One region of the [Clostridium] saccharolyticum WM1 genome, then DNA from elsewhere that is predicted to be linked to it. Evidence: riboswitches for the same ligand, from Rfam matches in the RefSeq annotation. Region 1 holds a riboswitch; each other region holds the start of a gene.
What was found. A riboswitch is a leader RNA that binds a small molecule or an ion and turns the genes downstream of it on or off. The one in region 1 is predicted to bind thiamine pyrophosphate.
Positions count from the first base shown of each region.

Region 2: linked by a shared signal. The riboswitch ahead of CLOSA_RS04995 (thiamine-binding protein) and the one ahead of thiC (phosphomethylpyrimidine synthase ThiC) in region 1 are both predicted to bind thiamine pyrophosphate.
Region 3: linked by a shared signal. The riboswitch ahead of thiT (energy-coupled thiamine transporter ThiT) and the one ahead of thiC (phosphomethylpyrimidine synthase ThiC) in region 1 are both predicted to bind thiamine pyrophosphate.

Region 1 is NC_014376.1:3,934,828-3,937,092, forward strand. It holds gene trpA (tryptophan synthase subunit alpha) at 1-673, shown strand, start outside; TPP riboswitch at 724-831, shown strand; gene thiC (phosphomethylpyrimidine synthase ThiC) at 959-2,265, shown strand, end outside.
Region 2 is NC_014376.1:1,051,737-1,054,001, reverse strand. It holds gene CLOSA_RS05005 (ABC transporter substrate-binding protein) at 1-33, opposite strand, end outside; gene CLOSA_RS05000 (ABC transporter permease) at 121-879, opposite strand; gene CLOSA_RS04995 (thiamine-binding protein) at 848-1,144, opposite strand; TPP riboswitch at 1,209-1,322, opposite strand; gene CLOSA_RS04990 (HD-GYP domain-containing protein) at 1,390-2,028, opposite strand; gene CLOSA_RS04985 (transcriptional repressor) at 2,052-2,265, opposite strand, start outside.
Region 3 is NC_014376.1:3,510,932-3,513,196, reverse strand. It holds gene CLOSA_RS16385 (bifunctional 5,10-methylenetetrahydrofolate dehydrogenase/5,10-methenyltetrahydrofolate cyclohydrolase) at 1-470, shown strand, start outside; gene thiT (energy-coupled thiamine transporter ThiT) at 529-1,200, opposite strand; TPP riboswitch at 1,227-1,325, opposite strand; gene CLOSA_RS16375 (DMT family transporter) at 1,636-2,061, shown strand; gene CLOSA_RS16370 (helix-hairpin-helix domain-containing protein) at 2,164-2,265, shown strand, end outside.

The sequences.
Region 1 (2,265 bases):
CATGGCACAGGCCGGAGCGGATCTCATTGAGCTTGGAATTCCCTTTTCTGATCCCATTGCAGAGGGGATCGTGATCCAGGAAGCGGATATGCGGGCTTTGGCTTCCGGAGTTACCACAGATAAACTTTTTGATTCTGTAAAGCGGATACGTCAAAAAACCGATGTTCCTCTGGCTTTTATGACTTATATCAACCCTGTTTTCGTCTATGGAAGCGAGAGGTTTATAAAAAATGCGGCAGAAAGCGGCATTGATGCCCTGATCGTGCCGGATATGCCCTTTGAGGAACGGGAGGAACTGCTTCCCTTCTGCAGGAAATACGGGGTGGAACTGATTTCCCTCATAGCCCCCACTTCAAAGGAGCGCATACAGGCCATTGCATCAGCATCGGAAGGATTTATCTACTGTGTCTCCTCCATGGGCGTGACCGGGGTGAGAACAGAAATCAACACGGACATTAGGGAAATGGTCGCCCTGGTAAAGGAGACAAAGGATATTCCCTGCGCCATTGGCTTTGGCATCTCCACGCCGGATCAGGCAAGGGAAATGAGCAAATACGCAGACGGCGTTATTGTGGGAAGTGCCATTGTGAAAATCGCAGCAAAATATGGAAAGGACTGTGTTGTTCCGGTCTGCGATTATGTTAGGGAAATGAAAGCTGCCATCACCGGCTGAAGCCGGGTACGGATGTTTTCCTTGACAAGAAGAAAGGGGAATGCTACACTAGTGCCACAAGAGGGAGCTCGTAGGCGGGCTGAGAGGAAGTCATCAACTTCGACCTTTATAACCTGATTTGGGTAATGCCAACGTAGGGATTTATATGGGATGATTGTATATTTCCGAGCCTATACCTGTTGGTATGGGCTCTTTTTCTTTTCCAAAAGCCCTTGCAATCCCTCCGTTCACGAAGGGAAATACCCTTTGTATGTTTCACCCGTGTCAATCAAAAGGAGGAAAAAAATGAATTATACCACACAAATGGATGCCGCTAGAAAAGGCATTCTGACAAAGGAACTGATGGCAGTCGCCGGGCAGGAACAATGGGAGCCGGATAAGCTGCGGGAGCTGGTGGCGGAAGGAAAAGCCGCCATACCTGCCAACAAGAACCACACCTGTTTAAAGCCCAGCGGGATCGGCTCCATGCTGAAAACAAAGATCAATGTGAATCTGGGAACTTCCAGGGATTTAAATGACCTGGACATGGAGCTTAAAAAAGTAAAAGATGCGGTCCTTATGGGGGCAGAATCCATTATGGATTTAAGCTCCTTTGGCGATACCCGGAGATTCCGCAGAAAGCTGACAGGGGAATGTCCGGCTATGATTGGCACGGTTCCGATCTACGATGCTGTGGTTTATTATCACAAGCCCCTTCGGGAAATCACCGCCGAGGAATGGATACGGATCGTGGAAATGCATGCGGAAGACGGGGTGGACTTTATGACCATTCACGTTGGAATCAATAAGCAGACGGCCAGACGGTTCAAGGAAGCCAAACGGCTGACGAACATTGTTTCAAGAGGTGGGTCCATCATCTTTGCCTGGATGGAGATGACCGGGGAGGAAAATCCCTTTTATGAGCATTATGACCGCATTCTGGAAATCTGTCAGAAGCATGACGTCACCTTAAGCCTGGGAGATGCCTGCCGGCCGGGATGCATTGAAGATGCTTCCGATATTTCCCAGATTGAGGAGCTGGTGACTCTTGGGGAACTGACAAAAAGGGCATGGGAGAAAAATGTACAGGTAATTATTGAAGGCCCCGGCCATATGCCCTTGGATCAGATAGCCGCTAATATGAAAATACAGCAGACCATCTGCAAGGGTGCTCCTTTTTATGTTCTGGGACCGCTTGTCACAGATATTGCGCCGGGATATGACCATATCACCGCTGCCATCGGAGGAGCGGTGGCGGCGGCTGCCGGAGCGGCATTTCTCTGCTATGTGACCCCTGCAGAGCATTTGAAGCTGCCGGATGGGGCTGATGTGAAAGAAGGAATCGTTGCCGCCCGGATTGCTGCCCATGCGGCTGATATTGCCAAAGGCATCAGGGGCGCCAGGGAGTGGGATCATAAGATGAGTGACGCCAGAAAACGGCTGGATTGGGAAGCCATGTTCCAGTTATCCATTGACCCGGAAAAAGCCAGACGCTACCGGGCAGCATCAAAACCGGAAAAAGAAGATACCTGCTCCATGTGCGGCAATTTCTGCGCCATGAAAAATATGAACCGGATTTTGGACGGGGAAATTGTTAATATCTATGATGAATG
Region 2 (2,265 bases), 1.8 Mb from region 1:
CGCAGTTAAAATTGCCAAACCTGTATTTTTCATTATTTCTTCTTTCCTTTCAGCTTCTTAAAGCGCAAGAAAATCCCAGGAAGGGGATTCTTCCAATATTTCTTATGTTTGATTTATATTTCACTCTTCCCATGGCATACATTTTCTTGAAAGCAAGTCCACGCCTTTCATGAGGAGAAGGCTGACAGCCGATATTAGAAAAATGACCGCAAACATCTTATCAAAGGCAAAGGATTTTTTCACTCTGGTCATGTAAACCCCCAGTCCGCCAAAGCCTCCCAGCCATTCGGAGATGACCGCCCCCACCACTGCGTAGGAAACGGATATCCTCAGGCTTGCAAAAAACTGCCCCATGGCTCCGGGAAGCTTGATATACCGGAATATTTTCATTTTTCCGGCTCCCATGGATCTTAAAAGATTCACTGCATCGGGATTTACCGACTTAAATCCCGTAAGCAGGCCTACGGTAATGGGGAAAAAGGTGGTCAGAATGATCAGGATCACCTTTGGGACCATGCCGTATCCGAACCATAATACGAGAAGGGGTGCAATGGCAACGGTTGGAACCGTCTGGGTCAGGACGATCAGCGGATAAAAGGCCCGGTAAAGACCATTAAAATGATCCATGACTACGGCGATTACAAAGCCCGTCGCCACACCCAGAAACAGCCCTAAAAACGCTTCAAGAAGGGTAATTCCCCCATGGCAGGCCAGTATGGGAAATTCCGTTACAAAGGCCTTTCCAACGCTTATGGGAGACGGGAGGAGAAAGCGGTCCACAAGACCAAAAGCGGTGATCCCCTGCCACAGGATCAAAAGCCCAAGGACCGCAGACCAGGACCAAAGCCTACTTGTGATGCTTTGTGACTTTCTTTTCAATCGTTAGCACCTCTCCTTCCGGCCGGTAGGTAACTTTAATATAGGCGGCAACAGAAGGCGCTCCTGCCCGGATGGCAATGTGCTGGCATTCCTTGACAATATCCATCAGCTCATCGTAATCTCCTTCAATGGCAGTTTCAAAAGGCCCTACATAATAGTTCAGTCCGGTACTCCGGATATAATCGATCACCTGGTCAACGATGCGGATCAGCTCCTCGTCGTTCTTTGCCTCCGGCAGTGTCTGGATCGCTACGCTTGCATTCATAATTTTCTCTCCTTTTGTGTGATGATATAAACTAAGAAAACCCGCCCGGATATCCGGGCGGGTGAACAGGCTTAGCCTGAAGGCTTCCTACGCTGGCATTATCCAGATCAGGTTAGAGGGTTTAAAGCAATTCTGCTTACTCTCAGCCGGACTTTCTCCAGCACCCCTTTCAGTTTTCATAGCAAGTATACATCAGGGAATCAGGAATGTCAATCCCGCCTTCCCGGAACAGCAGATGCTCCAAGTTACTGAGGCGATAGTTTCCCTTCTAATCTGCGTATGGTTTCAGTCACCTGATCCCAATGCATCAGTGCCAGATTCCCAAGAACCGGATCATACATTGCTCCCAGATTTTTTTTGATTTCTTCATAACAGTGTTCCAGAGAATAAGCCCTCCGATATCCCCGGTCTGAAGTCATGGCATCAATGGAATCGCAGACAGCGATGATCCTCGCTCCCAGAGGAATCTCATCTCCCTTCAGGCCTTCCGGATATCCTTTTCCGTCAAAGCGTTCATGATGATACAGGACAATATCCTTCAGTTCTTTTAAATGCCGGGATTTACTTAGAATATCAGCACCAATCCTGGGATGCTTTTTCATGGCCTCCCACTCTACCTCAGAAAGCTTATCCGGCTTATTTAATACCGAATCCGGAATTCCGATCTTCCCGATATCATGAAGATGGGCAGCGATATGTATCTTTTCTATCTCATTTTTATCAAGACTTAAAAACTCCAAAAGGGCAAGCGCCATATCGCTCACCCTTTGAGAATGCCCCGCGGTATAGGGGTCTTTGGCATCCAATGCGCTTACAATGCATTGGATGATTTCATGATAATCCACGCCGCCTGTGCATAATTCATATTCTGGTCCGCTATCCATAGTTTCTATTCTCGTTTCTTAAGTTAGTTATAGCTAACTCCATGCGAAATGCAATCAGCTTTTTCACATTCACAGGGTTTTACTATTATAGAAGAAATTTTCTGGCCTTCCAGATATCCGCAGGCAGTAAGCCCTGCCTGAACCACCTGGTTCCAGTTTTTAGCCGAAAGCTGATAAGTCGTTTCATCGTCCAGAACCACGGTACAGGCCTCTTCCATCGGGCAGGTTTCCGAATAG
Region 3 (2,265 bases), 420 kb from region 1:
GAGACGATACAGGTTTTGCTCCATGCACGGCGGAGGCGGTGGTGGAGGTTTTAAAGGCCAATGAGATACCTTTGACTGGTAAGAGAGTTGCAATCGTGGGCAGAAGCATGGTAGTAGGACGCCCCTTATCCATGCTGATGCTAAAGGAAAATGCAACGGTTACCATCTGTCATACCCGAACAGAGAACATAAAGGAAACCTGTAAAAATGCCCAGATTCTTGTGGCAGCCGCCGGCCGTGCCAGAATGGTTGATGTTTCTTATGTTGGACAGGATGCCGTGGTAGTGGATGTGGGAATCAATGTGGATGAATACGGAAAACTTTGCGGGGATGTGGACTTTGATTCCCTGGATGGGACTGCTTCCATGGCAACTCCAGTACCTGGGGGCGTTGGAGCAGTGACAACGGCTGTGCTGGCCAGGCATCTGGTGATGGCGGCTATAAAAAATAAAACAAGAGAGATAATATAGAAAAACAAAACAAGCGATATGGGAGCTTTCCGCTCCTTCCATACCGCTTGTTTTTTCGTTATCCGTTTACCGCCTGCCGCTTCACCTGCCCAATGGCTCCCAGTACAGGAGGGAAATACAGGATCACAACGGTTACGATCAGTTCCGGCAGAATATAGGTGGCGTTATAACCTAGAGTATAAATCATTGGGTTCATGCCTTCCGGCGTATAGGAAGCAAAGAATATATAACCCGAAACCACATGGCATAAGTAACGTCCCGCAACACCCGCCGTATATCCGGTCACAAGTCCGTGCTTTTTATTGCGGAACAGTCCGGAAAGCCCCAAAGCGCCGAAGGCCAGGGGATAGTCAAGGAGAACCTGGAGGGGGGCAAAGATATATGGCTCTGTAATGAACTGCAGGATTCCGTAAGCAACCCCGGTCATGATCCCGGCCCTAACGCCGTAAACATAGCCGATCAGGCAGATGAACAGCATGGAAAAAAGTGTGATGGAGCCTCCGAAAGGAAGAGCGGCAAATTTGATAAAGGATGTTACCATAGCCAGAGCCATGGCGCCTGAACAGTAAACAAGCTGGCGGGTCTGCAGCTTATTGGATTTGGATGATGATCTGCCAAAAAGAGGAAGAGTGAATAAAATGGCGGCAAATAAAACGATCATCAGCAGGTATCCGGCCGGCTGTAATAAGTACTCTTCGTTTTCCGCAGAGTAAGTAAGAAAAAATGACATAAAAAAACCTCCTTTGTGTGCGCAGGAGGGGACTACTGATGCTTCCTTACGCCGGCATTATCCGGTTCAAGTAGTGAGGGTTCGGTTTCTACCAATCTCAGCCAAAGGCTCCCCTAGCGTGTGTGAATTTCTATAATTTTTCTGTGAGTATAGCGCAAAAACCAAGGCTTGTCAAGCTGTATCAGGTTACTTTTAATTCTGTCCCGGAGTTTTCATTTTGCAAAAGGAACGTAGTTCTGAAATGCAGATGCTTCTGAATGGATGAACTGTGATCCAGTTGTTAATTCAGTATAAAAATGCAAATAAAGCACAACCTAGGGAAAGAAGTAAGGTTGGATAACGGGTGTTTTGACCTTGGGTTTTAGAATCAGGCGGATATGGCCGCATATCGGCCTGATTCATGAGATACAATATAGAAATATGGAGGTTGTTTGAATGACAGGCTTTATCATAGCTCTTATATCCGGGGCACTTATGAGCATTCAGGGGGTGTTTAATACAGGCGTAACAAAGCAGACCAGCATGTGGGTTTCCACAGGCTGGGTGCAGCTCACCGCATTTTTAACCTGTATCATCCTGTGGTATTTTTCCGGCAGGGAAAACGTTTCCGGTCTTTTTGACGTACAGCCCAAATATCTGCTGCTGGGCGGCATTATGGGTGCCTTCATCACCTATACGGTAGTAAGGAGTATGGCGGCCCTGGGGCCCGCCAAAGCGGCCCTGATCATAGTGGTTTCTCAGATCATTGTGGCTTATGCTGTGGAGCTGTTCGGTTTATTTGGTGTTGAAAAGGTGGGATTTGAATGGAAAAAACTCATCGGTGCAGTTGTTGCTATCATCGGAATCATGATATTTAATTAATTTGGAAATAGTGCTTGTATTTACCTATTTCTTTAGGTAGAATAGTAACATAGGCTGAAGATGGTATCCTTTTTTGGAGATTTTTGTAAGAGGAGGGATATCATGAAGTACCAAAAAGTAAAAATCGCCCTTATTGCTTTGTGTATTTTGGCGGCGGGCTTGTGCTATGGCATGAACAGTAGCCGGGAGGACAGAACCCCCGGG